Regions from separate parts of the Paraburkholderia sp. PREW-6R genome, predicted to be linked through region 1. Evidence: predicted binding sites of a transcription regulator. Region 1 holds the regulator's gene; each other region holds the start of a gene.
The links. Region 1 encodes LexA, which represses DNA repair genes until DNA is damaged. Its sites were predicted from a motif close to ACTGTATNNNNATACAGT; they were not measured.
Positions count from the first base shown of each region.

Region 2: AAGS40_RS08140 (putative DNA modification/repair radical SAM protein) is a predicted target of LexA. The motif match lies at 5,122-5,139, and genes of this name have one in related genera.
Region 3: AAGS40_RS10745 (PA0069 family radical SAM protein) is a predicted target of LexA. The motif match lies at 1,857-1,874, and genes of this name have one in related genera.
Region 4: imuA (translesion DNA synthesis-associated protein ImuA) is a predicted target of LexA. The motif match lies at 2,328-2,345, and genes of this name have one in related genera.

Region 1 is NZ_CP155073.1:1,418,503-1,426,139, reverse strand. It holds partial or broken gene cysT (sulfate ABC transporter permease subunit CysT) at 1-741, opposite strand, end outside; gene AAGS40_RS06180 (sulfate ABC transporter substrate-binding protein) at 880-1,929, opposite strand; gene lexA (transcriptional repressor LexA) at 2,244-2,894, shown strand; gene AAGS40_RS06170 (hypothetical protein) at 3,123-3,470, shown strand; gene AAGS40_RS06165 (DUF2939 domain-containing protein) at 3,626-4,297, shown strand; gene AAGS40_RS06160 (universal stress protein) at 4,363-4,827, opposite strand; gene nodI (nodulation factor ABC transporter ATP-binding protein NodI) at 5,197-6,111, shown strand; gene AAGS40_RS06150 (ABC transporter permease) at 6,133-7,020, shown strand; gene AAGS40_RS06145 (hypothetical protein) at 7,138-7,560, opposite strand.
Region 2 is NZ_CP155073.1:1,878,182-1,885,818, forward strand. It holds gene ldcA (muramoyltetrapeptide carboxypeptidase) at 1-838, opposite strand, end outside; gene tadA (tRNA adenosine(34) deaminase TadA) at 867-1,694, opposite strand; gene AAGS40_RS08125 (DnaJ family domain-containing protein) at 1,691-2,092, opposite strand; gene AAGS40_RS08130 (2'-5' RNA ligase family protein) at 2,710-3,318, opposite strand; gene AAGS40_RS08135 (cryptochrome/photolyase family protein) at 3,477-5,000, opposite strand; gene AAGS40_RS08140 (putative DNA modification/repair radical SAM protein) at 5,152-6,363, shown strand; gene AAGS40_RS08145 (UdgX family uracil-DNA binding protein) at 6,373-7,637, shown strand, end outside.
Region 3 is NZ_CP155073.1:2,470,064-2,477,700, reverse strand. It holds gene AAGS40_RS10755 (D-amino acid dehydrogenase) at 1-1,084, opposite strand, end outside; gene AAGS40_RS10750 (Lrp/AsnC ligand binding domain-containing protein) at 1,278-1,766, shown strand; gene AAGS40_RS10745 (PA0069 family radical SAM protein) at 1,909-3,075, shown strand; gene AAGS40_RS10740 (NINE protein) at 3,091-3,558, opposite strand; gene AAGS40_RS10735 (PQQ-dependent sugar dehydrogenase) at 3,711-4,805, opposite strand; gene rpsP (30S ribosomal protein S16) at 5,069-5,323, shown strand; gene rimM (ribosome maturation factor RimM) at 5,480-6,226, shown strand; gene trmD (tRNA (guanosine(37)-N1)-methyltransferase TrmD) at 6,251-7,018, shown strand; gene rplS (50S ribosomal protein L19) at 7,174-7,560, shown strand.
Region 4 is NZ_CP155073.1:1,097,757-1,105,393, forward strand. It holds rRNA gene AAGS40_RS04820 (23S ribosomal RNA) at 1-1,510, shown strand, start outside; rRNA gene rrf (5S ribosomal RNA) at 1,728-1,841, shown strand; gene imuA (translesion DNA synthesis-associated protein ImuA) at 2,416-3,255, shown strand; gene AAGS40_RS04835 (DNA polymerase Y family protein) at 3,155-4,984, shown strand; gene AAGS40_RS04840 (error-prone DNA polymerase) at 4,990-7,637, shown strand, end outside.

The sequences.
Region 1 (7,637 bases):
CGCACCCGCGTAGTCGTACTGTTCGAGCTTGGTGATGATCAGCAGCGACGTGATTTCGGATTTCATCGGCACGTTGCCCGCGATGAAAATCACCGAGCCGTATTCGCCGAGTGCACGGGCAAATGCCAGCGCGAAGCCCGTCAGCAAAGCCGGAAAGACGGCGGGCAGCACGACCCGGCGAAACGTCAGCCAGCGCGACGCGCCCAGGCACGCCGCGGCCTCTTCCTGCTCACGCTCGAACTCCTCGAGCACCGGCTGCACCGTGCGCACGACGAACGGCAAACCGATGAACGTCAGCGCGACCAGCACACCGGCCGGCGTGAATGCGATTTTGATGCCGAGCGGTTGCAGATACTGACCGATCCAGCCGTTGCCGGCGTACACGGCTGCGAGCGAAATGCCGGCCACGGACGTGGGCAACGCGAACGGCAGATCGACCACCGCGTCGACAATCCGCTTGAACGGAAACGTATAGCGCACCAGCACCCATGCGACCAGAAAGCCGAACACCGCATTGATCAGCGCGCCGCCCAGCGCCGAGAAAAACGTGAGCCGGTAGGACGCCAGCACGCGCGGCGAGCTGACGGCTCGGACGAACTGCGCCCAGTCGAGGGTGGCGGTTTTCAGAAAAGTCGCCGCAAGCGGAATCAGCACCACGAGGCTCAGGTAAGCCACCGTGATGCCGAGCGTCAGGCCAAAACCGGGCAACGCGCTCGGTTTTCGGAAGGTCAACGTGGTCATGCTGGGTACTCTTTCAGGTTAATGCCAGCCTGTTGCGGCCACCGGCCCCAAGCGGCCAGAAGCGCGCCCAAGGGCGCGCTCCGGTGTGACGCTCGACGCGTCGGTCGGCGCCGGCTGCGGCGCAGTTCCGTCATGGCGTCACTGCGGCTGGTAGATCGAATCGAACACGCCGCCGTCGGCAAAGTGCGTTTTCTGCGCGTTGGTCCATCCGCCGAACGAATCGTCGACCGTATAGAGCTTCAGCTTTGGAAACCTGGCAGTCAGCTCGGCCGGCACTTTGGTCGAACGCGGACGATAGAAGTTTTTCGCGGCGATCTCCTGGCCTTCCTCGCTATAGAGGAAGTTCAGATAGGCCTCGGCAACCTTGCGCGTGCCGTGCCGGTCGACCACCTTGTCCACCACCGCCACCGGCGGCTCGGCCAGAATGCTCACCGACGGCACTACGATCTCGAACTTGTCCGCGCCGAACTCCTTCTGCGACAGAAACGCCTCGTTTTCCCACGCGATCAGCACGTCGCCGATGCCGCGCTGCACGAAGCTGGTGGTCGCGCCGCGCGCGCCCGAATCCAGCACGCCGGCGTTCTTGTAAAGCTTGCCCACGAACTCCCTCGCCTTCTGGTCGTTGCCGCCCGGCTGATGTTCGGCGTACACCCACGCAGCCAGATAGTTCCAGCGCGCGCCGCCCGAAGTCTTCGGATTCGGTGTGACGATCGACACGCCCGGTTTGACGAGGTCATCCCAGTCCTTGATGTGCCTGGGGTTGCCCTTGCGCACCAGAAACACGATCGTCGACGTGTACGGCGACGCGTTGTCCGGCAGACGCTTCTGCCAGCCCTTGTCGATGAGACCCTTGCTGGCGAGCGCGTCGATGTCGTAGGCAAGCGCCAGCGTCACCACGTCGGCCTGCAAACCGTCGAGCACCGAGCGAGCCTGCGCGCCAGAACCGCCATGTGACTGTTTGAACGTGATCGTCTCGCCCGTTCTGGCTTTCCACGCTTTACCAAAAGCCGCGTTTTCGTCCTGATACAACTCCCGTGTCGGATCGTAGGACACGTTCAGCAACGTGGTATCCGCCGCCTGCGCCTGGGTGGCCGCGCCCAGTGCCGCGACCGCACCCGCGGCGCAGAATGCGAGCGCCGCGATCAGTTTTCCTGTTCTGCCTTTCAGCCCCGTGCCTTGATGGTTCATGCCAACTTTCTCCGCGTTGCGATGTGCTGAAGCTGCGTGTGATGTGTTTTTGTGTCGCCCTCACCTGTCTGGAGAAGCGACCCGCAGAGCAGTCTATCGAACGGCTTACATCATTAAAAATAATGTTTCTTCATGTTTTAATACGGAAAAGTGGTAACGACGGCGGCCGCCGGCGTTCATGCATCAAAGCCGCCGCTGGAGCGCCCGTGGACGGCGCTGCTGCGTCGCTCGCAGACAGGAACTTAAAGTAAAGCTTGAAATGCGCCGGATACTGTATAAAAATACAGTCACCTGTTCATCCATACAGTGGCGCCATGACCAAACTTACCGCACGACAGCAGCAGGTTTTCGATCTGATCCGCCGGGCAATTGAACGCACCGGCTTTCCGCCCACCCGCGCGGAAATCGCCGCCGAACTTGGGTTCAGCTCGGCGAACTCCGCAGAGGAGCATTTGAGAGCGCTTGCGCGCAAGGGCGTGATCGAACTCGCCGCGGGGGCGTCGCGCGGCATCCGCCTGCTGTCCACGCCGGAGGAGGCACCGCATCAGTTCACGTTGCCGCATGCCAGCATCATGCAACTGTCGTTGCCACTCATCGGCCGTGTCGCGGCGGGCAGTCCGATCCTTGCACAGGAACATATCTCTCAGCACTACGCGTGTGACCCGGCGCTGTTTTCGAGCAAGCCCGATTACCTGTTGAAGGTGCGCGGCCTGTCCATGCGTGACGCGGGAATTTTCGACGGCGACCTGCTTGCCGTCCAGAAGAAGAGCGAGGCGAAAGACGGCCAGATCATCATTGCCCGTCTCGGCGACGACGTGACCGTCAAACGCCTGAAGCGCCGGCCCAACGGGCTGGAACTGATTGCCGAGAACCCTGATTACGAGAATATCTTCGTCGAAACCGGCAGCGCGGAGTTTGCGCTCGAAGGGATCGCCGTCGGTCTGATCCGGCCTGGCGAGTTTTAAAGCAGCGGCTTTTGCGGCTTGCTGGTGGTGCCGACCGCGAGTTTGCGATGGTTGGTTATGGATCGGTCGTCGGCTGGCAATCGTCACCCTTTTCCCGTCATTGTCGCCTGCTTCATTACTGATCGAATCCCGTTTGCCCGGCGCCGCTAGCCTGCCGCTCGCTGCCCTGCCTGGTGCTCGGCTTCGCCGAACACAGTTGCCTCAACGTTGAATTGCCTGGAGAGTCTCATGGAACGTCTTGCCCGCCTGCTGCCCTTTCGCCAGTTTGGTCGCCTGCGCCATCTGCGCAAGCTCGTGCCCTGCTCGTTGACTGGCGCATCCAACGTGAGCACGCCTTCGCTGTTCGATCAGCCTGACGTCGCGATGCCCATGCTGCCGTCCGCGCTGCCGGCCTTTGCCCGGGTATCGTTGAACTCCGGCCTGAACACGGCCGAGCCCACGCGCCGGGCGCCGGTTCGGGTCTATCACGGGCCGTCGCGGCTCATCATGGTCGGCACGATGGACGCGGTATGCCGGATGATCGACCGCTGCATCGCAGACGAAGCCAACGTGCACGGCGCGGTGTTCGAATCCTGAGCACGGCGGCAATCAACGAACCGGGACTGGTAGGTAAGGGATCGTTTTGGCGTGGTCGAGGTCCACGTTAGATCCCACCTCACGGAGAGTGTCATTCGATGACAGTTCCAACAAGCACGAGTCCTGGCACGAGGCGTGGCACAAAGCGCGCGCTTATGGCCGCGCTGGTTGCGGTCGTGGTGATCGCGGCGTTAGGGCTGGGTTATGCGTCGCCGTATATTGCGTTGAATAACCTCAAACGCGCTGCGGACGCTCGCGACGCGGCAACCGTGAACCAGTACGTCGATTTTCCGGCCTTGCGCGACAGCCTCAAGCAGCAGGTGACCGCACTTTTGACCCGGCGGCTCGACGCGCAGAGCAATGGCAATCCGTTGGCTGCGATTGGCGCGATGATCGGCGTAGCGCTGGTCGGTCCGCTGGTGGACGCCTACGCCACACCGGATGGCGTCGCCGCGTTGCTCAATGGGATGCCGCCGCGTGGCAACCCTGGCGAGCGGCCGCAGGCGCCGCCGTTATCGTCGTCGCCGGCCGACAATCCGCAGGCGGCGACGCCGGTGACGCCAGCCGGCCCCGCTGCAGGCAACAATTCAAGCAACGGCGCGGCGAACAATGGCATTGGCAATGGCGCGGGCAACAACATGGCCGACAATCCAGCCGCCAACAGCAACACGCCGCCGCAGCCGCCGCAAACCACGGCTGGCTATCGGGGCATCAATGAATTTGTGGTCACCTACCAGCACGGCGCGGGCGACGCGCGTTATTCGGCGATCTTCCAGCGCGAAGGCCTGTTCACGTGGAAACTGGCGGCAGTCAACCTGAACGAATAAGTCTTTGAAATCCGCGCGCTCTGGAGCTTCCGGAGCGCGCCGTAGGCAGCAGTGCAATCCAGCCGTCAGGCCGCCGCCTGCTGTTGCTCCTGTGCCGAAGAGCACGCCACCAGAATGCTGCACGATATACGGTCGAGCAGCGGCGTGTTCCCCGCGCCCATCCACCATCGCGATAAGCCGGTACGGCAACGGTGGCCAACCACTACGAGGTCGACATGCAACTCGTTCGCAAGATTTGCGATTTCGTCGATCGGGTGGCCGAATGCGAAGTGGCCCTGCGCGGTCACCCCTCGCTCGGTCAGCCAGTCCACGCCCTCCTGAAGAATATCGCGCGCGGTTTTCTCGAAGCTGCCGCAGGCGACGTCGGTCAGCAGGCCCGCGCTTTGCGCAATGCTCGAACGCATATCGACGACAGACAGTAAATGCGTCTCCGCTTTGAGGTCCAAGGCCAAGTCCGCGCCGCAGCGTAACGCCTTGCGGCCCTCGCGCGAGCCGTCGTAGCACAGCAGGATTTTTTGGTAGCTCGCCATGATTTTCTCCCTTCGCGCAAAGCGCGCGTTGTCAATCAATCATGGTGCGCCGCAATTCAGCTTGCAAGGGATGGAAAACGCCAGGTGTGCGCCGCCAGACGCCAGACACATGCGGCCCGGCCCGCGGACTTTTTCCCACGCTGGCGGCCGGCCCGCCAGCCCTCCTTACCGCGCAGGGTGAAGCACCCGCGCTCGGCGGTTTGCGGCGCTGCGCGACGGCCGGCACGCCACGCTACGCAACCCTGGCGCCGCCGTGGTGCGAACCGCTTTACAGTTGCATCTGCATCTGCATCTTCAGCAACCATCACGCAGACGACTGGACGAAGCGCACCGACGCTTACCCCGGTCAGCCCAGGAGACTTTCGTTCCATGTCCGAAGTTGCCATCCAGTTTCAGAACGTCAGAAAGCGCTACGGCGACAAAACGGTCGTAGACGGTCTGTCGTTCCACGTCGATGCCGGCGAATGTTTCGGGCTGCTTGGCCCGAACGGCGCCGGCAAGACCACGACCCTGCGCATGCTGCTGGGTATCGCCGCGCCCGACGCCGGCGCGATCCGCCTGTGCGGCGAACCGATTCCGGACCGCGCACGGCTCGCCCGAACGCGCGTCGGCGTCGTCCCTCAATTCGATAATCTCGACCCCGACTTTACGGTGCGCGAGAACCTGCTCGTGTTTGGCCGCTATTTCGGACTGTCCGCCGCGCAGTGCCGGGACAGGGTGCCGCCCTTGCTCGAATTCGCGCGGCTCGAGTCCAAGGCTGACGCGCGCGTCAGCGAACTCTCGGGCGGCATGAAACGGCGCCTCACGCTTGCCCGCGCACTCGTCAACGATCCGGACGTGCTGATTATGGACGAGCCGACCACCGGGCTCGATCCGCAGGCACGGCATCTGATCTGGGAGCGCCTGCGCTCGCTGCTCGCACGCGGCAAGACCATTTTGCTCACCACGCATTTCATGGAAGAAGCCGAACGCCTGTGTCATCGTCTATGTGTGATCGAAGAAGGTCGCAAGATCGCGGAAGGCGCGCCGGGCGAGCTGATCGCGTCCGAAATCGGTTGCGATGTGATTGAGATTTTCGGTCCTGATCCGCTCGCGCTGCGCGACGAGCTGGCACCGCTGGTCGAACGAACCGAAATCAGCGGAGAAACGCTCTTCTGCTATGTGAACGATGCGCAGCCTGTGCACGCACGTCTGAAGCGGCGTACCGATCTGCGCTACCTGCACCGCCCGGCAAACCTTGAAGATGTATTTCTGCGGCTCACAGGCCGTGAAATGCAGGATTGATACGCCAACACCGAGACCCGCATGGACGCACGCTCATACGACAGGCGCGAAAGCACACGGAACAGCGCACCCGAACCATCGCCCGACTGCACCGCAGACACCGCACCCAGCCACGCGCCGTCCGCGCAAACGCCCTTCGCCGCGTTGCCGGCGAACGCAGTCAACTGGATCGCGGTATGGCGTCGCAACTATCTCGTGTGGAGAAAACTCGCCATCGCGTCGATGTTCGGCAATCTGGCCGACCCGATGATCTATCTGTTCGGCCTGGGCTTCGGACTCGGATTGATGGTCGGACATGTCGACGGCGTGTCGTACATCGCGTTTCTCGCGGCCGGCACCGTGGCGTCGAGCGTGATGATGTCGGCGAGTTTCGAGTCGATGTATTCGGGCTTCTCGCGCATGCATGTGCAACGCACATGGGAAGCGATCATGCATACGCCGCTCGCGCTCGGCGACATCGTGCTCGGTGAGGTGGTGTGGGCGGCCAGCAAGTCGGTGCTCTCGGGCGCGGCGATCATGCTCGTGGCCGGCGCGCTCGGCTATGCGAACTTTCCGTCGATGCTGCTCGCGCTGCCAGTGATCGTGCTGACCGGACTCGCGTTTTCGAGCGCGGCAATGGTGGTGACGGCGCTCGCGCCGTCGTATGACTTTTTCATGTTCTACCAGACGCTCGTGCTGACGCCGATGATGTTGCTCTCCGGCGTGTTCTTCCCGGTTTCCCAGTTGCCGGCCGCTGCGCGCGTGGCTACGCAGCTGTTGCCGCTTTCACATGCGGTCGATCTGATCCGTCCGGCCATGCTCGCGCGCCCGGTGAATCACGCACTGTTGCACGTGGCCGTGCTGATGTTCTACGCGGTGGGCGGCTTCATCGTGTCAGCGATCCTGTTCCGGCGCAGGATGATGAAATGAGCCACACGCGCTAAGCGCGACGCACGGCATCGACCAGGTTTTCGATGACCATGCATAGGCGGATCAACTGAAATCAGAGCCACGCGCGTGTGGCCTCACTTGACGCCAGCTTCCTTCTTAATCCTCATCGTCCGTCCACGGAATGTCGACGTCGGAGATGAATGCCACGGTCGCAAACGGGCCGCCATCCTGCCGCCCGATCTTGCCGTCGGCACGTTGCCACTCGACCCGGAACACCGTGCCGGGGTCGTCCGCAATCAGGCGCACGGTGCGCACTTCGTCCGGGTCTGCCTCTTCGACCGGACCGTCGAGCGACACCTGGAGTTCCTGCGGCCACAAACCGTCGGCCGGATCGTAGATCTTGTCTCCATCGGGGATCAGCGTGAACGCCTCGACGCCAATCGTGGCGGACGCCTCCACGATCATTTTGCCAAGCGCGCGCAATAACGCGGTCGCCCGCGCCGAATTCGCCTGCCGGATCGCAAGGTCACCGCGCGTCAGCGCCTGTTCGAGTTTTGGGTTGGTTTTCTGTTGCGCCATTCGATGTCCTGAGTTCTCTTGATCTGTTGTAGATGGCAAGCGCATCCTCATTGAGGTTCATGAAGGCCGCATGCCGT
Region 2 (7,637 bases), 460 kb from region 1:
GCATATTCGGCACATGCCCGAACTGCAGCCCGGTGATAACCGGAATGCCGATCACCGAACGCATCTGCTCGATCATCGTATGAAGGTCGTAGCCGTTGTCGTAGTCATAGGCTTTTCCCCCCGATAAGTCGCCGAGCACCACGGCCTGCTGCTGCGCGAGAATGCCGGACAGATGCAACTGGTACAGCATGCGCTCGACGCGAAACGGCTGTTCGTTGACGTCTTCCAGAAACAGGATGCCGCCCTGCACCGGCGGCAGATACGGCGTGCCGATCAGCGACGTCAGCACCGCCAGATTGCCGCCCCACAGCATGCCCGACACGTCGGCCGATTGCGCTTGCGGCGTGTTGCCCGTCACTGTCAAGCTGGGCTTCGTCAGCGCCGACCAGAAATGCTGCATCGTGAATTCGCTGACATTTTCTGCGCCGAAATCGCTCATCAGCATCGGACCGCCGAACGTTTTGATGCCCGCCCGGGCGAGCAACGCCATCTGGATCGCGGTGAAATCGCTATGCCCGACGAGCGCGACCGGCTGGTCGGCAAGGCGCCGCTGCAACCCCTCGTAGTCGAGGCCGTGAAGAATGCGCGTTGCCCCATAGCCGCCGCGCACGGCCAGCACGATGTCGGGCAGCGCACGCGAGGGGTCGGCGAGCCGGTTCAGATCGGCGGCGCGCTCACCATCGGTGCCGGCAAAACGCTGGTAACGACGCCGGGTCGTTTCCACGCCCCCCACACGATGCCCTTGGGCGTGCAGCCGATGCAACGCACGGTGCAGCACGTCTGGATCATGCGGGTAACCCGATGGCGCAATCAGTTCAATAGTGCGATGGACGGTCATGTCGCGAGACCTGCTGGATATTGTTGTGTCAGAGCGGCTGGCTGGGATCGACTTCGGCTGATGCCGCGAGACCGGCTGTTTGGTCAGCCGTGATGGCGTCGTTCGAGACAAGTGTCGCACCGGCTTTGCGTGGCTGTTCCGCTTCGGCCGCGTCGACATCTGGCTGCGCGCGGGTCGCTGCGCGCGCCTCGCGGATCGCGCGCCGCCGCTCGGAGAAGAACGATTTAAGCGCTGCGCCGCACTCGGCTTCGAGCACACCGCCGGTCACGGACGTGTGGTGGTTCAATTGCGGATGGGCAAACGCGTCGACCACGCTGCCGCACGCGCCGGTTTTCGGATCGCGTGCCCCGAACACGACGCGCGCAATCCGCGCGTGCATGATCGCGCCCGCGCACATCAGGCAAGGTTCGAGGGTCACGTAAAGCTCGCAGCCCGGCAGCCGATAATTCCCGACGACTTGCGCCGCCGCGCGCAACGCGACCATTTCGGCATGCGCGGACGGATCGTGAGCGCCGATCGGATGATTAAAGCCCGTGGCGATGACCTCATTGCCGCGTACGAGCACCGCTCCGACCGGCACTTCGCCCGCTGCGCGCGCCTCCTCGGCGGCGGCCTGGGCGAGCGCCATGAAGCGCCGATCGCGCTCGGAAACGGCAGTTTGCGAAGTGGGCACAGTAGGCCCTGAACTGACAGGCGCCGCGGTGGCAGTGTCCGAAACGCCGGCGCCCTCCACTGCGGATCGGCGCGCAATTCGCGGACCGGAATGCGCGGAACGCTGCGTGGGCGTAGCAACCGGTTCAGCGCGCTCCACGGCTGAAGCGTCCACCGACGCGGCAGGAACCAGGGGCTCGCTCACTGCGAACCCGCGTCTGCGGTATTGAGATTGCCGACGCGCTCCGACAGACGTTCGGCGATTCGCCGGCAATACTCGCGCGGCACGACCAGCGGGCCGCCGCGCAGCGACTCGAGCGCCATGTCGAGCGCCAGCATGCGTGCCTGGAGTCGGCAACGAACCGCCTGATCGCTGACGGCGCTCAACTCCGCTTTCAGATTGCGCAACGCGCGCAACTGTTCCACAGCCGGCGGCGCAAAACCTGCATTTTTTAGAATCCGGTTAGCGACACGCACTTCTTCAGGCACCAGCGCATCGTCGTCCCAAGCCAGCGGCGCACCCGCGCCGGGCAAATCGTCGAACTCACCCCGCGCGACGGCGGCGGCGATTCGCTGTTCGACTAACGCATCAAGCAATTTCATCTGCGATCCACTACGTTGCGGCCCAAGCATTCTATCAGGGAGCGTGCAGCGGGCTTCAGCCTGCGATCGATGAAATCTTCTGGTTTTCAGATTTTGCGTATTTGCGTGACACATGGCGTGCTTTAGCGTGAGCGCAGTGCAGCGACGCCCAAACCGCAAGCAGCAAGCGGCCGACCGCCTATCGCCTATCGCCTATCGCCACAAGCATTCGTTCGACGACCCATGCGGTGGCCAAGCTCGTTTTTCACACTTTCAATGTCGACTCCTTCATGCGATCCCTAGCCTCTCATACTTGCCGGGGTAAGCGGCCAACCGCCAACGCTGCATGCCCAAGCCGCTGCAGACACCAGGCAATAACCGGTGACCGCCTGTCTGTTCGTACTAACGGTCATGTCTTTCGCTTACTGCTCGCGGTAGCGGCGCTGTCTGTCGCGCTTTCCGGCTGCGGCGTATTCTGCAGCGGCGGGGGCGGCAGCGGCAGCCACTTCGCGGGCGGCTGCGCGACGTCGCTGCGTTTTTGACGCGGGACGCCACCTGTGTCCGCTTTCTACGAGAGCGGCACGCAAGCACCGGTTCCAGCGACCTCGCGAGCAACTCCCTTCGCCGCGCGCATCACGTCACCCGCTTGCCGCCAGCGGCCATCGACCGAGCGCGACGTGGCGGCTCCGTCCGAGCAGGCTATGCATGAGCACGACCTCCCGCACATTCCATGCGAACGCCTCAACCGTCCGCTCGTCGATCCAGGGCATGCCGTAAGCAAGCGTGACATGCGGCGTGTAAGGCACTGACTCGCGCGCTGCATGACGCTCGAAACCCGCCTGATCAAGCGCCTGACCGAGAATATCGTGAAGCACGTGGAGCCCGGCCGCGCCTTCGCCGCCGCAAAGCACGAGCGGGCCGGGCCGCGGCTTCGATGCGAAGCTGACCACCCTGTCGAACTCCACGCTAAACGGCGCGATTGCTGCAGCTGCGGCTGCGGCCGCGCTCATCGCTGCGTCGACCTTGGGCCCAGGAAGTCCGCCCACAAAATTGCCAAGGTGATGCAACGTGACGTGCAAGCGGTTCGCCGCGAGCGGCTTGCTCCGCGAGCGCGATTGTTCGCGCAACTGCTGCGCCAGTTTCGCGATGCCCGCAGCCGTCGCAGCATTCGGATACACCGCAAAAAAGAGCCCGTCCGTAGGAACGGGAGGCGCTTCAAGGCCCGGCAACCACAGCTGTTCAGGCATCGCGCCCCTGAATCGGTGAAACATGCATATCGACCAGACTCCTGTGTTGGCGCAAGTTCATGCACCGGTTTTTTAAGCAATTCGCCGTCAGAGAACGAATCGCGCGAGGCCTACTGGGCGCCACTCCCGCCCTGCCCCCGGCCCATTGCCTCGTCGGGCTATAGTGCGTCGAGGTCTGCGAGATACACCTCGGCCTGCTGCAGCGTAGCGTGCCGCTCTTCGGCGCCCAACTTTTCCCACAGTTGATAAGGCATCTTCAAACGAGGATTACCACTGAGCAATGCGCGATGACGATCGTGGAAATGCCAGTACAAACTATTGAACGGACATGCGCGCTCGCCGTGACGCCGCTTCGGGTCATACGCGCAGCCTTTGCAATAGTCGCCCTGCTTGCTGATGTACGACGCCGCCCCGCAATACGGTTTGCTTCCAACCACTCCGCCGTCCGCGAACTGACTCATGCCCCGCGTATTGGGCATTTCGACCCACTCGAAGGCGTCGACATAAATGCCGAGATACCATGCGTCGACTTCATCTGGATCACAACCTGCAAGCAGCGCGAAGTTACCAGTCACCATGAGTCTTTGAATGTGATGCGCGTATGCGTGCTTTAGCGACTGCCCAATCGCATGCGCCAGGCACGCCATGCCCGTGTTGCCGCTCCAGTACCAGCCCGGCAACGGACGCACCGCACGAAGCGCATTCTCCTGCCCATACCCCGGCATGCGCGCCCAGTACACGCCCCGAACGAATTCGCGCCACCCCAAAATCTGGCGAATGAAACCCTCCGTGCTCTCCAGCGAAACGGCGCCGCGCCGATAGGCACCCAGCGCGGCGCGAATCACCTCGAGCGGATGAAGCATCTTCACGTTCAGCGAAAACGAAAGCAGCGAATGAAACAGTGCCAGCGAACGGCTGGTCAATGCGTCCTGATAGCGGCCAAAGTGCGGCAGCGCTTCGCGGACAAACTGCGCAAGTCCTGCACGCGCCTCGCGACGGGTCAATGGCCACCGCACTTGCCCCTCGTTGGCGTCCCCCATGGTCACTACGCCGGCAGCCACTATTTCGTGCCATAGATCACTCAGGTCGTGAGCCGGCCACCTCCATGCGGGCGCCGCCGGCGACCCGGGCCATTTGGCCCGGTTGTCGACGTCGTAATTCCATTTGCCGCCCTCCGGCTCGCCGCCGTTCGCCAGCAGAATACCGAAGCGTTGGCGCAGATCGCGATAGAAGTACTCCATGCGGGGCACCGCGTGTGCAAACGCCGTCTTCAGCTCGCTCCGGTCGACCAGAAAATGCTCGCTCCCCACGACGGTTTGCGCAAGCCCGCATTCAGCGGCTGCCGCGTCGAGCGCCTGTTCGACCCGCCATTCGTCCGCCTCCATCCGCTCGAACCGAGTGGCGCCGACGGAGTGCGCCACCTGACGTAAATTCGCGGCGAAACTCTGCCCATTGTCCGCGTCGCCGATCCGGAAATAACGCACCTGATGGCCCGCCGCCTCGATCGCGGCCGCAAATCCGCGCATGCATGCAAATAGTGCCAACACTTTTTGCGCGTGATGGTGCGCGTAGTCCGTTTCGCTACGAATTTCCATCATTACGTACAGCACGTCGTCACGCTGCTCGCGCCACCATGAATGACCGGCGTTCAGTTGGTCGCCGAGCACCAGTCGCAGAATCATTGTTTTGCCTTCCCGCTGTTGCCTGCGGTTTCTTCCAGACGTTCCCTTCCGTTCGCCGTACTGCCCTCACGCCCGTCAAAACCTAAAAATCACTTGCACTCACTGCCCGCCCACGTACAATACTGTACATCCATACAGTATGGGCGGCAACGTGGAATTGCTCAAGAAGCTCGAAGTTCTGGCAGACGCAGCAAAATACGACGCGTCCTGCGCAAGCAGTGGCGCGCCTAAACGCGGCTCGCGCGGAATCGCCGGTCTGGGCGCCAGCACCGGCGCCGGGATCTGTCACAGCTTTACGCCGGACGGGCGCTGCGTATCGCTGCTAAAAATTCTGCTGACCAACTTCTGTCTGTACGACTGTCAGTATTGCGTCAATCGCCGTACCAGCAACGTGCCGCGCGCGCGATTCACGCCGGAGGAAGTCGTCGACCTCACGCTCGACTTTTATCGGCGCAATTACATCGACGGGCTGTTTCTCAGCTCGGGCATCATCCAGTCGTCCAACTACACCATGGAGCAATTGGTGCGTGTCGCGCAGTCGCTGCGGGAAGACCATCAGTTTCGCGGTTATGTGCACCTGAAAACCATCCCGGACGCCGACCCACAGTTGATTGCGCAAGCGGGCCGCTATGCGGACCGTTTGAGCGTGAACATCGAACTGCCGACTGACAGCAGCCTCGCGCGTCTTGCGCCGGAAAAGGACGTGCGCACCATCAAGCTGGCAATGGGCTCCATCCGTCTGGCACAGGAGGAAGCGCAAAGTGAAACGAAGGCCCCGCCTTTTACGCCGGCCGGACAGAGTACACAAATGATCGTCGGGGCCGATGAGACGAACGACCACACCATCCTGCAAACAGCAGAAACGTTATACGGTTCGTACAAGCTCAAGCGCGTTTACTATTCGGCGTTCAGTCCCATTCCCGACAGTCCGTCTGCGTTGCCGGCACAGGCGCCGCCGCTTCTGCGCGAGCATCGGCTTTACCAGGCGGACTTTCTGCTGCGCGGTTATGGCTTCAGTGCTGACGAATTGTTCGGGCAAACCGGCAACCTGTCGCTTGAAATCGATCCTAAGCTTGCGTGGGCGCTCGCGCATCGTGAGAGCTTTCCCGTGGACCTGAACCGCGCTCCACTGCGCATGATCGCGCGCGTGCCGGGCATCGGCATGCGCAATGCCAAACGCCTCGTCGAACTGCGGCGCTCACGCCGCGTGCGCTACGACGATCTGGTGCGGCTTCGTTGTCCGATGGAAAAGATCAAGCCGTTTGTCGTCACACAGGACTACCGCGCGGCCATGCATGACGCGTCGTCGGAGCGGCTGCGTCGCGTGCTAACGCCGCCACCGGTGCAACTAGCGTTGCTGTGAGAGCGGATCATGCACGCGATCGTCATCGAAGATCATTTCGCTGCGTGGCGCGCGGCTTCGCTCACAGCGCTCGGCGAAGGCCTCGCGCCGGAATCGGTCGAATGGCGAATCGCGTCGAGCCCGGATCTACCGCAAGAACAGGCGCCAATCGAATACGCGCAAGCGCGCGATACGACAGCTGTTCCCGCCTCTGCGCCAACGGTGCATGTGTCGAAGGACTTCGCTGCACTGCTGAAAGACGCTGCGTCGTTTCGTGATCCGCAGCGCTGGGCGTTTCTCTACAAAGTGCTATGGCGTTGGCATCATGGCGACCGTGCGGCTGCGTCCGCCGCCGACGAAGACGGCGCGCGACTCTATCGCATGGCCAAAAGCGTGCGGCGCGCGCAGCACGACATGATCGCTTACGTGCGCTTTCGCAAGCAGGAAGCGAGTGCAACGCCCGAATATATCGCCTGGTACGAGCCGGATCACGATGTGTTGCCATGGGCCGCGGAACACTTCGCAGAGCGCATGGGGCGTTCATCGTGGCTCATTACCACACCACGCGGCGCCGCTTTCTGGGACGGCCAGCAATTGCATCTGCACGCGCGTCGTGCATTGCCGGGAGAGCATCGTTGCGAGACCGCGGACGAGGCCGAAGCGCTATGGCTTGCGTATTACCGCAGTACCTTTAATCCTGCGCGGCTCAACGAAGTGGCGCTCGAACAGCACATGCCGGTGCGTTTCTGGAAGGGCTTGCCGGAGGGACATTTGATTCCCGGCATGATCAGCGAGGCGAAGAGTGGCGCAAGACGCCTCGCGCAGGCCGGCAACGTGGGCATGCTTGGCGGAAAAGCCATACCCGTTGATGCGCAAGCCGCGCAACCAATGCGTGACGAACCCTCTTCGCTCGACGCCTGCCGGCGTTGCGACCTGTGGCGCAACGCGACGCAGGCAGTCGGCAGTTCGGGGCCGAACACCGCGCGGATCATGCTGATTGGCGAACAGCCCGGCGATCAGGAAGATCTGAGCGGACAACCGTTTGTCGGGCCCGCCGGGCAGTTGCTCAATACGGCAATCGAGCGCGCCGGTCTGTCTCGCGAGCAGGTCTATATGACGAACGCGGTCAAGCACTTCAAATGGGAGCCGCGAGGCAAGCGCCGCCTGCACAAGACGGCGGGACAGCGTGAGATCGAAGCGTGCTCCTACTGGCTCGAGCGCGAGCTGCAAACGGTGCGCCCTGCGGTGATCGTCGCGCTTGGCGCAACCGCGCTCACTGCGTTGCTGCATAAAAA
Region 3 (7,637 bases), 1.1 Mb from region 1:
TACCGTCCGGCGTCATGGGGCGCAGGCCAGTCCAGAAACTGGCTTTCGACGTGTCGCCGCCACCCGGGAACAGATCGTTCACGCACAGCTCCAGGGTTTCGCGACGAGCCTCGCGCAATGACTTGTCGAAGCCGACAATTTCGGCCATCCCGCCCACGCGGATGCGGTCGTCAAAGCGCGTAATCGCAATCTTGTAGGTTTCGTCGAGCACCGTGGAGACAGGCGCAGCAGCCTCGTTAACAATTGGCGCAGTGATGGAATAGCCCTTGAGCGGGTAAACCGGAATCTTGACGAGACCGGAGAGAAATTGAGTCGAATACGAGCCCAACGCAACGACGAATGAATCGGCGCGCACCAGTTCGCTGCCGCATTGCACGCCGGCAATACGGTCGCCCGCAAGCGCGAGCGAGTCAATCGGCGTGTTGTAGCGGAACTGGACGCCCAGTTCCTCGGCCATGGCGGCGAGGCGCGTGGTGAACATCTGGCAGTCACCGGTCTCGTCGCCCGGCAGACGCAGACCGCCCGTCAGCTTGTGCGACACGGCAGCGAGCGCGGGTTCGGCTTTTGCCAGTTCCGCTGGCGAAAGCAATTCGAACGGCACGTTGGCTTCCCGCAGCACGGCGATGTCTTTGGCCGCCCCATCGAACTGCTGCTGCGTGCGGAACACCTGCAGTGTGCCGCCAGTGCGCCCTTCATACCGAATGCCCGTTTCGGCACGCAGTGCCTGCAGGCAGTCGCGGCTATATTCGGCGAGACGCACCATGCGTCCCTTGTTGATGGCATAGCGCGAAGACGTGCAGTTCTGCAGCATCTGCCACATCCATTGAAGCTGGAACTGCGTGCCGTCTAGCCGGATCGCAAGCGGCGCGTGCTTCTGGAACATCCACTTGACTGCCTTCAGCGGCACGCCAGGCGCGGCCCACGGCGACGCATAGCCCGGCGAGATCTGGCCGGCGTTAGCAAAGCTGGTTTCGAGCGCCGGGCCGGCCTCGCGGTCGATCACGGTCACGTCATGACCCGCGCGCGCCAGATAATAAGCACTCGTCACCCCGACGACGCCACTGCCCAAAACGACGACTCGCATAGCTGCTCCAAACAGATTCAGGAAAGTTGGCGGGCGGTGGGTTCGTCGTTCGTTCGAAGTGTTTGCGTTGTTCGCATCGTTCGCATCGTTCGATTAACGAGGTGTATCGCAGTTCGCCCAGTGTTAACCGCTATACTATTAACAGTCAGGCAGGTTTTGTTATTGTATTTTCAGGATTTTCAGCAGAAACACCATGCGTACACAGCGCCAGCCGGTTCGTGCCCTCGATAAGCTCGATCACAAGATCCTGCGCCTGTTGCAGGTGGACGGCCGAATGGCCATGAAGGAACTGGCCGAGCAGGTCGGGCTGTCGGTTACGCCGTGCATCGAACGGGTCAAGCGTATGGAACGCGACGGCGTAATCACCGGTTATCACGCGCGGGTGAATCCGGCGGAACTGGGTGCGGCGCTGCTCGTGTTCGTCGAAATCACGCTGGACCACAAAAGTGGCAACATGTTCGACCAGTTTCGCCGCGAGGTGCAGAAGATTCCCGAGGTACTGGAATGCCATCTCGTGTCCGGCGACTTCGACTATCTGATCAAGGCGCGCATTGGTGAAATGGCGGATTACCGGAAGCTGCTTGGCGACATTCTTTTGCAGTTACCAGGCGCGGTGCAGTCCAAGAGCTATGTGGTGATGGAAGAAATCAAGGAGACGCTGACGATCGCGGTGGGCGACTGAGCGGTGTCCCTCCGGCTTCGGACTGCCGATCGGCAGTGGTCGGCAGTGGTCGGCAGCACGCTAAAGGAGGCCTCGACAAACGACGTAAACACTGTATATTTATACAGGTGTTTTCGTCGTTTTTCCTTGGCGTGCCATCATCGTGACCGACTCCGATTTCGACCCTGCTGACGCATCCGTGCCCGAGTTTCCTGTCGCGCCGCCCGCACCCCGCAAGGGGCGAGGCGCTGTCACGAATCTTCAAGGCCGCTACGAAGTGGACCAGCGCGAAGCCGTGGACGACGGGTGGGTCACTCATCAGGATGAAGACGGCGACGACACCAAGGTTCTACGCACGCAGCTCTTCGAAGAGCAGGCGAAGACCATCCTCACGCGCAATGCATCGCCGGACATCCCGTTTAGCGTGTCGCTGAATCCGTATCGCGGTTGTGAGCACGGCTGCATCTATTGCTTCGCGCGGCCAACGCACAGCTATCTCGGCTTGTCCCCGGGCCTCGACTTCGAGAGCCGCATCTATGCGAAGGTTAACGCGCCGGAATTGCTCGAACGGGAGTTGTCGAAGAAGTCTTATATGCCCGAGCCGATCGCGCTAGGCGTGAATACGGACGCGTGGCAACCGGTCGAGCGCGAGTTACGGCTCACGCGGCGGGTCGTCGAAATACTTGGCGAGCGGAATCATCCGTTCGCGGCGATCACCAAATCATCGCTGATCGAGCGCGATCTTGATCTGCTTGCGCCCATGGCGGCGCGCGGCCAATTCATGGCCGCAATCACGATCACCACGCTGGATTCGGACATTGCGCGCACGCTCGAACCGCGTGCGGCAACACCGTCGCGCCGATTGCGCACAATCCGGACGTTGAGCGAGGCGGGCATTCCAGTCGGCGTCAGCGTCGCGCCGATGATTCCATTCGTTACCGAGCCAGACCTGGAAAGGGTGCTCGAGGCGTGCGCGGAGGCGGGTGCGTGCAATGCGAGCTACATCGTGCTGCGTCTGCCGTGGGAAGTCGCACCGCTCTTCAAGGATTGGCTGGCCGCCCACTTCCCCGATCGTGCTGACCGTGTGATGAGCCGCGTGCGTGACATGCGCGGCGGCAAAGATTACGACGCGTGTTTCTCCAGCCGCATGAAGGGGGAGGGGTTGTGGGCAGATCTGCTCAAGCAGCGTTTTCACAACGCTGCCCGCCGCTTGGGCCTCAATCAACGCGACCGCGGCATTCTGGACATGTCGCATTTCCGGCGGATCGAGCCTGCGCGTGACCCGGTGAAGGCGCCCCCACCCGTGAGTCCGCAACTCGAACTGTTCTGACGCAGCGCTTACGGTTTATTGTGAAAGCGCTTTGGCCGCCTCGACCTGACTCTCGAAGTAGGTCTGAAAGGAAATGGCGAGCCCTGTCATCAGAAGGAATGCGCCGATCAACAGCGAAAAGATCACGATGAAAATGACCGTCCAGCCGGAGTGGCTTTTTCGTTCTGTGTGAGCATTGAACTGCGCGTCCCATTTTTCGTCCGGGCGCAAGCCATACACAATGGCCGCGAGGAACGCGGCGAGCAACGACACGGCGCCTGCGAACGCCAGCACCCAGCCCAGCATCGAAGAACGTTCGCTCGCTACCACCAGCATCGCACCCGGAATGCCGACGAGCGTACCGATCACGTGCGCCCAGCCATAGAGGTCGCGTTTGCCATACAGATAGAAACGGTGCGCGCCCAGGTACCCAAGGAAAAACGCGAGAGCGGCGGTAATCGTTTTGGATCTGAAATGCGAGGGCGTCGAAACAAGGGTGGACATGTGGGCGAGGGCAAAGTGGCAGGCGGTCGAAAGGAGCCGGCGCGCCGAGGCGCAGAGCGTCGCGCATTCTACGCCCGCTGCACGGCTGAGGTCATGTGACTTGCGAGGGCATGGGTATAGCCGGGCTGCAAGCACCTAGCCGTGCAGCAGGCTCAAGGCGCCGCGTAAGTCACGCGGTAGACGGCGCCCGCGTAGTCGTCGCTGATCAGCAGCGAGCCATCGGGCAGCGGCAGCACATCGGCGGGGCGCCCCCATTGCGTTTCGTCCGGTTCCAGCCAGCCGTCAGCAAAGACTTCCTGGTGGGCGTTGCTGCCGTCCGGATTCGTGATCACACGCACCACGCGGTAGCCGACTTTCTTGCTGCGATTCCACGAGCCATGCTCAGCGATGAAGATGTTGTTTTTATAGGCGGCCGGAAACATCGAGCCGGTGTAAAAACGCATGCCGAGCGCGGCGACGTGTGCGCCCAGTTTGACGACGGGAGGAGTGAACGCGCTGCAGGGATGGTCCTTGCCGAATTCAGGGTCGGGCGTGTCGCCGCCGTGGCAATAGGGAAAGCCGAAATCCATGCCGGCACGCGGCGCGCGGTTGAGTTTGTCGCTCGGTATATCGTCACCCAGCAGGTCGCGGCCGTTGTCGGTGAACCACAGGTCGTGCGTGAGCGGATCCCACGCGAAGCCCACGGAATTCCGTATGCCGCGGGCGACTACTTCGTAGTGGCTGCCGTCCGGGTCCATGCGGCCGATCAGCCCATAGCGGCTGCGGTCCTTCAGACATACGTTGCAGGGCGCGCCTTGCGGCACGTACAGCTTGCCGTCGGGGCCGAATGCAATGAACTTCCAGCCGTGGTGCGTTTCGGTCGGCAATTGGTCGGTCACGATGGCGGGCTTGGGCGGATTGTCCAGATGATCGTCGATTGCGTCGAATCGCAGAATTCGCGACACCGCCGACACATACAGCGCGCCGTCGTGCCACGCAACGCCCGCCGGGCTTTCCAGGCCGGAAGCGATCACGTGGCGCGCGGTCACCCGGCCGTTCTGCAATTCAAGCGCGTAGACGTGACCGTCGAGGCTTCCTATATAGAGGATGCCTTTCGGCGACCACGTCATGGCCCGCGCGCTCGGCACCGCATCGGACAACACCGTGATATGGAAGCCCAACGGCACTTTGATGCGATCCACGGGTAGGGCGGCAAGCGCCGGAACGGTCAAGCCAGCCGCGAGCAAAACGGCCGCACCGTGCGCCAGACGGCTTCGCAGGTCAAGCGCACGCTTGAAAAGCGCCGTGCGGCAGGCCAAAGCAAAGGCCAAAAACGCGTTGCAAGGCAGGACTTTCACAGGCGCTCCGTCAAGTGATTCGGGCGTTTTAGCGTGGTCTGGGCGTCGCGCAGGCGTGGCCGGCGCATTACGCCTGCTCAGTTTATCCCGGTAAGTGTTTGTTATGGCGTCAGTTTCCCGCTATAATCGCGTGTTTCAGTCGTTCCGAACCCCGGTTTTCAAGGATTCTAGTAATGGTCATCATCCGCTTGGCTCGTGGCGGCTCCAAGAAGCGCCCGTTCTACAACATCGTCGCAACCGACTCGCGTAACCGTCGTGACGGCCGCTTCATCGAGCGCGTGGGCTTTTATAACCCGATCGCTACGAAGGGTGAAGCCCTGCGTATCGCTCAAGATCGCCTGACGTACTGGCAAGGCGTTGGCGCGCAACTGTCGCCGACCGTTCAGCGTCTCGTGAAAGAAGCGCAAAAGGCGCAGCCGGCTGCTTAATGGCCGCACGCAGGGCAGCGCGCAGGCGTGTCGTAGCCGGATCGAACGTCGGTCTGGCCGGCGGCCCGCGCACCTGGCGGGCGCAGTCAGAAACGCAAATGGTGGTATTGGCAGTCATGCTGACGCAGGCGTCGAGATTGGCAGCGAGGTTCTCTTATGTCTGAACGTGATTACGGCAGCACAGATCGCGTGAAGGCAAAGGTTGCGGCAAAAACCGCGGCCCCGCGCGCAAAGGCGTCTGATCAGGTGTCGTTCGGTGCATTCGTCCGCAAGCCGGTCGAAAAAACCGAAGGCAAGGCGAAAGCCAACGTCTCAACCACGGGTGCCGAGGCCGCAGCCATGCGCGCGGAAACCGTGGAGAGCTGGCCGGCCGACGCGGTCGAAGTCGGCAAGATCGTCGACGCTTACGGCCTCAAAGGCTGGGTCAAGGTGGCCGCTCACGCGGATGCCGGCCACGGCGGTGACGCATTGTTGAGCGCGAAGCGCTGGTGGCTGATGCAAGGCCGCGAGCGCAAGTCGGCGCTGGCTTTGGACGCGAAAACGCATAGCGACAGTGTGGTCGCCCATCTGGGCGGCATCGCTGATCGTGATGTGGCGCTGGCACTGCGCGGCGCTCGCGTCTACGTCAGCCGCAGCGAATTTCCGGCTCTCGAGGCCGACGAATTCTACTGGGTCGACCTGCTCGGCCTGAATGTGGTGAATGTGGCCGGCGTCGATCTCGGCAAGGTTGCAGACATGATCGACAACGGCGCGCACTCGGTGTTGCGTGTCGAATATCCGTCTACCGACAAGAACGGTAAGCCGGTAACGGGCGAACGTTTGATCCCGTTCGTCGGCGTCTTTGTCAAAACGGTCGACCAGGCGGCGAAGCAGATCATCGTCGAATGGGAAGCCGACTATTAAATGATTCGCTGAACGGAGAGAGCGATGCAGTTCGATGTCGTTACGCTCTTTCCTGACATGTTCCGTGCGCTGACCGATTGGGGCATTACCAGCCGGGCGGCAAAGCAGGAGCGTTACGGCTTGCGTACGTGGAATCCGCGCGATTTCACCACGGATAACTACCGTACGATCGACGATCGTCCTTATGGCGGCGGCCCTGGCATGGTCATGCTGGCGCGGCCGCTCGAAGACGCGATCGGCGCGGCAAAAGCGGCGCAGGCGGAGCAGGGCATCCTCTCACCGCGCGTGGTGATGATGTCGCCGCAAGGCGCCACGTTGAATCACGAGCGCGTCATGCAGTTTGCGGCGCAATCCGGTCTGATTCTGTTGTGCGGTCGTTATGAAGCGATTGACCAGCGTCTTCTCGACCGCGTGGTCGACGAAGAAGTCAGCCTTGGCGACTTCGTGCTGTCAGGCGGTGAATTGCCGGCAATGGCATTGATGGACGCGGTCGTGCGTCAATTGCCGGGCGTTCTGAACGATGCGCAGTCGGCGGTGCAGGACAGCTTCGTCGACGTGCTGCTAGATTGTCCGCATTACACGCGTCCCGAGGAGTACAACGGCGTGCGCGTGCCAGATGTGCTGCTCGGTGGCCATCATGCGGAGATCGAAGCGTGGCGTCGGCGCGAAGCGTTGCGCAATACGTTGAACAAGCGGCCCGATCTGATCGTCAAGGCCAGAAAGAACAAGATGTTGAGCCGTGCCGACGAGGCATGGCTTGCAAGTCTCGCAAACAAAGAGCCGAAGGCATAAAGCCCCGGCCTTTCAAGCGGACACCAGGCGGCGCCTTACATGCGTGTACGGCGCCTGATGTGAACCCATCCTCTATCGGGGCCGTAGCCGGGCGCAAAAGGCAACTCAGCGCGAGGCAGGTACGAACGTCGACAAGATGGACTTAGGAGTCAGTGATGAATCTGATTGCAAAACTCGAGCAGGAAGAAATTGCGCGCGCCCTCGGCGAGAAGACCATCCCCGAATTCGCTCCCGGCGATACGGTGATCGTCAGCGTGAACGTGGTTGAAGGTACGCGTAAGCGTGTTCAGGCTTACGAAGGCGTCGTAATCGCCAAGCGTAACCGTGGTCTGAATTCGTCGTTCATCGTCCGTAAGATTTCGTCGGGCGAAGGTGTCGAGCGTACGTTCCAGACTTACTCGCCGCTGCTGGCAAGCATCGTCGTGAAGCGTCGTGGTGATGTGCGTCGTGCCAAGCTGTACTACCTGCGCGACCGTTCGGGCAAGTCGGCTCGAATCAAGGAAAAGCTGGTCTCGAAAGACCGCGCTGCTTCCCAGGCGTAAATGCTGTAAGAAAAAGCACCCCACGCGGGTGCTTTTTTGTTTGCCAGGTCAAAATAGTGGCGTCCCTATCCGCTCGT
Region 4 (7,637 bases), 320 kb from region 1:
GGGAAGCAGGTCAATATTCCTGCACCATTGTCAAATGCGATGGGGGGACGGATCGCGGAAGGTTGTCCGGGTGTTGGACGTCCCGGTCCTTGCATTGGAGAAGGCGCTTTGGCAAATCCGGGCGCGGAATTCAAGGGTGCGAGGCCATTCACTTCGGTGAAGAAGCAATCGGAAGTGGTTCCAGGAAAAGCCTCTAAGCTTCAGTTTGACAGTGACCGTACCGCAAACCGACACAGGTGGGCGAGATGAGTATTCTAAGGCGCTTGAGAGAACTCGGGAGAAGGAACTCGGCAAATTGGTACCGTAACTTCGGGATAAGGTACGCCCCTGTAGCTTGATGCCCCTGCGGGCAGAGGGTGAAGGGGTTGCAATAAACTGGTGGCTGCGACTGTTTAATAAAAACACAGCACTCTGCAAACACGAAAGTGGACGTATAGGGTGTGACGCCTGCCCGGTGCCGGAAGATTAAATGATGGGGTGCAAGCTCCTGATTGAAGTCCCGGTAAACGGCGGCCGTAACTATAACGGTCCTAAGGTAGCGAAATTCCTTGTCGGGTAAGTTCCGACCTGCACGAATGGCGTAACGATGGCCACACTGTCTCCTCCCGAGACTCAGCGAAGTTGAAGTGTTTGTGATGATGCAATCTCCCCGCGGCTAGACGGAAAGACCCCATGAACCTTTACTGTAGCTTTGCATTGGACTTTGAACCGGTCTGTGTAGGATAGGTGGGAGGCTTTGAAGCGTGAACGCCAGTTTGCGTGGAGCCAACCTTGAAATACCACCCTGATCTGTTTGAGGTTCTAACCTGGGTCCGTTATCCGGACCGGGGACAGTGCATGGTAGGCAGTTTGACTGGGGCGGTCTCCTCCCAAAGTGTAACGGAGGAGTACGAAGGTACGCTAGGTACGGTCGGAAATCGTGCTGATAGTGCAATGGCATAAGCGTGCTTGACTGTGAGACTGACAAGTCGAACAGGTGCGAAAGCAGGTCATAGTGATCCGGTGGTTCTGTATGGAAGGGCCATCGCTCAACGGATAAAAGGTACTCTGGGGATAACAGGCTGATACCGCCCAAGAGTTCATATCGACGGCGGTGTTTGGCACCTCGATGTCGGCTCATCTCATCCTGGGGCTGTAGCCGGTCCCAAGGGTATGGCTGTTCGCCATTTAAAGAGGTACGTGAGCTGGGTTTAAAACGTCGTGAGACAGTTTGGTCCCTATCTGCCGTGGGCGCTGGATATTTGAAGGGGGCTGCTCCTAGTACGAGAGGACCGGAGTGGACGAACCTCTGGTGTACCGGTTGTCACGCCAGTGGCATCGCCGGGTAGCTATGTTCGGAAGAGATAACCGCTGAAAGCATCTAAGCGGGAAACTCGCCTTAAGATGAGATATCCCCGGGGCTTCGAGCCCCTTGAAGGGTCGTTCAAGACCAGGACGTTGATAGGTCAGGTGTGGAAGCGCAGTAATGCGTTAAGCTAACTGATACTAATTGCCCGTAAGGCTTGATCCTATAACAGGTGTGTGACGGCCAGCCGTCAGTGCGCAAGCACTCATGGCAGGCCCACCCTGCGCCACGCGCAGGGTCTTGTGCAGACCACACACGGTTGAGATCAGTGTTGTGCCAGAAACAGCACAACCCAAAACTTCTCTGGTGAGCCTCACCAGACACTACTTCTTCCCCGATTGGTTGGGCTGTCCCCCACAGGACAGCGCAACATCAAGTCATGCCTGATGACCATAGTGCGTCGGTCCCACCCCTTCCCATCCCGAACAGGACCGTGAAACGACGCCACGCCGATGATAGTGCGGATTACCCGTGTGAAAGTAGGTCATCGTCAGGCTCCCCAGCAGCGTCAGAAACCCCACCCCCAGAAGGTGGGGTTTCTGCGTTTACGGCGCGTACAAACCGGCTGCCCGACAACGGCAACACAACAGCTTCGGGCGCAGGCGCAATAGAGCGTCAACCAGTCCTGAGTCCGACGCACCAGCCCATCCGCCGTCACACCGGCACATGACCGCAGGCACACGGCCGGTAACGCCTTCCCCGCTGCAAGCTTATATGCAGTTCGCTTTTGACGAATCAAAGCAACGTGTTTTCGTCACACTTCCACCTTTCCCCGACTCAGCGCTTACCAAGCAAAGCAGACCACCCAAGCCACCGCTTCAAAAAACGCTCGCGCCGACGCGATCTCCCGCGGAATAAAGCACACACCGCATCCCCGTCCCAAAGTCTGGCCAGCCGCTCACTCCGCCGCAAAAATCATCGCCGTAACAAGCGCTGTCGGTTTCATACCGACGCTCATCTGCCTTAACATCCATCCCGAAATACTGTATAAATATACAGTGAAAACGCGTCACCGGATGCCTGCTTCAATGCCGGCAGGGCGGAGCATTCCCTATTGAAAGAGCGTGTCCATGGCAGCAGCGATTCAACTCGCGACTACCTCGCTGTCGTCGCAATTGCGGCGGCAGGTATGGCAGGGCAATGAGCTTGCCGGAGCCGACGCGCGCGTCATTTCAAGCGGCTATGCCGCCCTGGATCAGCTATTGCCTGGCCAGGGCTGGTCCATGGGCGCCCTGACCGAGTTGCTGGTCGAACACGGCGGCATCGGCGAAGTGCGGCTGTTGGCTCGCGCGCTGTGTCATCTGACGAGGCAAACCGGGCGGCATGTGATGTTCGTGGCGCCTCCCTATCAGCCGAGCGCTGCGGCGCTGAAAGCGTGGGGTGTCGATGTGGAACGCGTGTTGTGGGTGCGCGCAGCCGAGGATCAGGCGTTGTGGGCCGCCACGCAAGCATTGAAACAGGACGGGATCGGCGCGGTGCTGGTCTGGTTGCCCACCGCACGTGCCGACAAAGTCCGGCGTTTGCAGGTGGCGGCGCAGGAATCGGCGGCGTTGGCGTTTTTGATACGGCCTGTCGAGGCCGCCACGCAATCGTCGCCGGCACCGTTGCGCATGATCTGCGAGCCCGTGCTGCCAGCCAACGCGCAGACCATCAACCGTCGTGAATGGCTGCAGGAGATTGGCCTGTCGATTGACATCTTCAAACGACGTGGGCCGCCGCTAGCCGAACCCCTTCGTCTTATTTTGCCTTTACAGAGCGTCCTGTTGCCGCAGAACCGGGGCGGCGGCGATCAAGGGCGAGAGATCAAACATGTTGTGGATCGCAGTCACATTGCCACTCTTGTCGCTGGAAGCGGTGAAGCCTCTCGTGCCGCTTCCGAATGGCTTGCCCGCGCAGCCGAATCGGCGTGAAGCGGGCAGCGCCGCAACCGGGACCTCAGGTGATGAAAACGTCACCGAGGCGCGCTGCTACGCGCTCGCCGATCACGCGCACATTCTGATGCCGGATCTCGACGCATTGCGGGCCGGCGTCCACGCGGGGCATTCGCGCTCGCATGCGTTGGCGTTGGCGCCGAGCCTGGAGTTGCTCGCCGCCGATGCCGCCCGCGAAACGCAGTCCTTCGAAGCAATAGCACTTGCGTTGCTGACCTACACGCCGAAAGTATCGCTCGCCGACGCTCATACGTTGCTGCTGGAAGTAGGCTCCGGTTTGAGACTGTTCGGCGGCTTGCGCGCGCTCCTGTCGCGGGTATCGGCGACGGTCGCGGAATTCGGCTACACGGCCCGCATCGCCTGTGGGCCGACGGCCTGGGGCGCATGGCTACTCGCACAGGCTCGTGCTGTAAAACACGGGCGTCGCTGGCACGTGGTGAAGGAGACGTCGCTGGCTCGCGTACTCGATCGTTTGCCGGTGTCGCTATTGCCGGTTGCGCAGACGCATCGCGATGCCTTCGTGCACGTCGGTTGCGCTACGTTGGCCGATTTGCGGCAACTGCCGAGATCAGGCGTGGTGCGGCGCTTCGGCGGCGGCATTCTGGATTTGCTGGCACAGGCCTATGGCACGCGACCCGACCCGCGCGAGTCGTTTCGTGCGCCGGCGTCATTCCATGCGCAGCTGGAGTTGCCGTCGAGAGTGGAGAACGCCGACGCGCTGCTGTTCGCCGCGCGTCGGTTGATCGTGCAGCTGGCCGGTTGGCTGAGCGCGCATCATGCGGCGTTGAGTGGCTACACGTTGCTGCTCGAACATGAACTGGCATCGCGTCACGCGCCGAGAACATCGAGCCTGAAGGTCGCATGGGCCATACCGTCGCGCGATGCCGAGCATCTGATCTGGCTGCTGCGTGAGAAGTTGAATCAGACGGTGCTGGCGGCACCCGTAATCGAGTTGAAGCTGGTCGCCGATCAGATCAGCGAGTACGCCGGACAATCTGACACGCTGTTTCCGATGCCCGAGTCGGACGGTGACTCGATTGCGCGCCTGCTCGAACGGTTGAGCGCGAGATTGGGGCCGGAGAACGTACTGCAAATGTCCGAGCAGGACGACCATCGGCCGGAGCGGGCCATGCGCGTCGACGCATATCAGGCGCAGGCGTTTTCGCGGAAGAAGCGCTCGCCGAAGACGCGGACCAGAATCAAAGCCGATAAAACCTGGTTGACCGATGAACTGCGCCACGCAACGCTCGAAAACGCATCCGCAGAAAGCGTCGGAGCGCAGCCAGCAATTCAACCGGCCGACACGCGCCGACAATCTGGCGAACCCGAAACCACCGCAAAGAGCGCTCACCCATCAGCGCCTTCACATCCACATCGACACTCGAACGAAACTCACAACGAAACCGGCAACGAAACTCAGCACGAAACCCAGGCCTCGCTCGACCTGCCAGAGCGCGCATTGCCGTCGCAACCACGCCCCGTGTGGATGCTCGACAAGCCGCTACGTCTGATGATGCGTGACCAGCGGCCCATCTACCGTCGTCCGCTGAAAATGCTCACGCGTACCGAGCGGATCGAAGCGGGGTGGTGGGACGGCAGCGGCGTCGAGCGCGACTATTATGTCGCGGCGGACGATCATGGCCGCATGTTCTGGGTTTATCGCGAGCGTCTTGGCGGCGAATGGTATTTGCACGGTCTGTTCGGCTGATCATCATGAAGACTTCATGGCCAACGCTTCCGCCGCAAGCGCTCGACACGCATCTGCCGCCCTACGCGGAATTGCATTGCCTGACCAATTTCTCGTTTCTGCGTGGCGCTTCGCATCCGCAGGAACTGGTGAGGCAGGCCATGTCGCATGGTTATAGCGCACTTGCCATCACGGACGAATGCTCGCTCGCAGGCGTCGTGAGAGCGCATACGGCGTTAAAGGAAATCAAAAAAGAACAGGAGCAGGAGGAGGGGCCGCACAAACCGCTCCCTGAACTGATCATTGGCAGCGAACTCAATCTGACCGATGCCGACGGCGATCCCTTCTGCACGCTGGTTGCGCTGGCAACGAACCGCAACGGCTACGGTAATCTTTCCGAGTTGATCACCCTGGGCCGTTCGCGCGCTGAAAAAGGCAGCTATCGTCTGAGCTCATTCGACTTGAGCGAGGCGCTGCCTCATCTCGAACATCTGAAAGCGTTACCCGATTGTCTGCTGATTCTCGTGCCGCAACGTACGGCGACGCTTTCGCACACGCTGCATTGCGCGCATTGGCTCGCGAGGCTTGCGCCGCAACGTGCATGGATCGCGCTCGAACTCTGGCAAACCGGCAGCGACGATCTCCAGATCGACGCCCTGCGGATGATCGCAAAGGAAACGGGTCTGCCGCTGGTGGCGGCAGGCGGTGTTCTGATGCATGCGCGCTCGCGCAAACCGTTGCAGGACACGTTGACCGCAATCAGGCTCGTCAAGCCGCTTTCCGAGTGTGGTCACGCGCTCGAGCCCAATGCCGAGCGGCACATGCGCACGCGAGTACGCCTTGGCAAGTTGTATCCGCGCGATACGCTCGAAGAGACATTGCGCATTGCCGCGCTGTGCCGCTTCTCCCTGAACGAACTCAAGTACGAATACCCGGAAGAACTGGTCCCCGCAGGCGAATCGCCTTCGAGTTATCTGCGCAAGCTGGTCATGGCCGGCGCGATGGAGCGTTGGCCGAACGGCCTGGATCTGAAACGTATTGGCCAGATCGAGAAAGAGCTGGAACTGATTGCCGATCTGAAATACGAAAAATACTTTCTGACCGTGCACGACATCGTGAGCTTTGCGCGTTCCAGAAACATTCTGTGTCAGGGACGAGGTTCGGCAGCGAATTCGATTGTCTGCTATTGCCTGCACGTGACCGAAATCGATCCGGTGCACATGAACATGCTGATCGAGCGGTTCATTTCTCGCGCGCGCAACGAGCCACCCGATATCGACGTCGACTTCGAGCATCAGCGCCGTGAGGAAGTGATCCAGTACATCTATTCGAAGTACGGACGTCATCGCGCGGCGCTGACGGCGTCGCTGATTACGTATCACGCGCGCAGCGCTTTGAAGGACGTGGGCAAGGCGCTGGGACTGGAGGTGTCGCTGATCGAGCGCATCAGCAAGTCGCAGCAGTGGTGGGACAGCATGGATTCCATCGCCAGATATCTTGCTGAAGCCGGCTTCGACGCCAACTCGCACATCACGCGAAACCTGATTCGTCTTACGCACGAACTGCGGGCTTTTCCACGTCACCTGTCGCAGCACGTGGGCGGCTTCGTGATCGCGAAAGACAACCTGTCGCGGCTCGTTCCGATCGAAAACGCAACGATGAAAGATCGCAGTGTCATCGAATGGGACAAGGACGATATCGACGCGCTCAACCTGCTGAAAGTGGATGTGCTCGCGCTCGGCATGTTGTCGGCGATTCGCCGCGCGCTGGAATTCGTCGCGTTGCGGCGCGGCTTTCCGGCCTTCCGGGTGCAGGACATTCCGCGCGAGGATCGCGCCGTCTATGAAATGTGCGGCCATGCTGACACGATCGGCGTGTTCCAGATCGAGTCGCGTGCGCAGCAAAGCATGCTGCCGCGTCTGAAGCCGAATAAATATTACGACCTCGTGATCGAAGTCGCGATCGTGCGGCCCGGACCGATTCAGGGCGGCATGGTGCATCCGTATCTGCGTCGCAAGCAGGGGCTCGAAGCAATCGACTACGCTAAAGACGAGTTGCGCCCGGTGCTCGAACGCACGCTCGGCGTGCCGATTTTCCAGGAGCAGGTCATGCACCTGGCCATGGTGGCGGCGAAATATACCGGTGAGCAGGCCGATCAGTTGCGTCGCGCAATGGCGGCCTGGCGCCGCAGCGGCAACCTCGCCAGGTATCAGCAGGACCTGAACGAGCGTATGTCGGCGCGCGGCTACGAAAAGGATTTTATCGATCGCATCTGCAGCCAGATCGAAGGGTTCGGCGAATATGGTTTTCCGGAGAGCCATGCGGCGAGCTTCGCGTTGCTGGTCTATCTGAGCGCATGGCTGAAACGCTATGAGCCGGCCGCTTTTCTGGCCGGGTTGCTGAACAGCCAGCCATTGGGTTTCTATTCGCCTTCGCAACTCGTGCAGGATGCGAAGCGTCACGGCGTCAAGGTGCTTCCACCGGATGTCACGTTGAGCGACTGGGAATCGACATTCGAAAAGCGTGATCGTGAAGGCGAACGGATTTCAGCGGACGAGACCTGCCTGCATCGTCAGCAGACCGTGCTATCCGCCCAGCAACTGCGTGATCTTTCGCTGCGGCATCTGACTTTGAGCCGGACGGTGCGGCGCGCGGCGAAACGGTTGACGGCGCG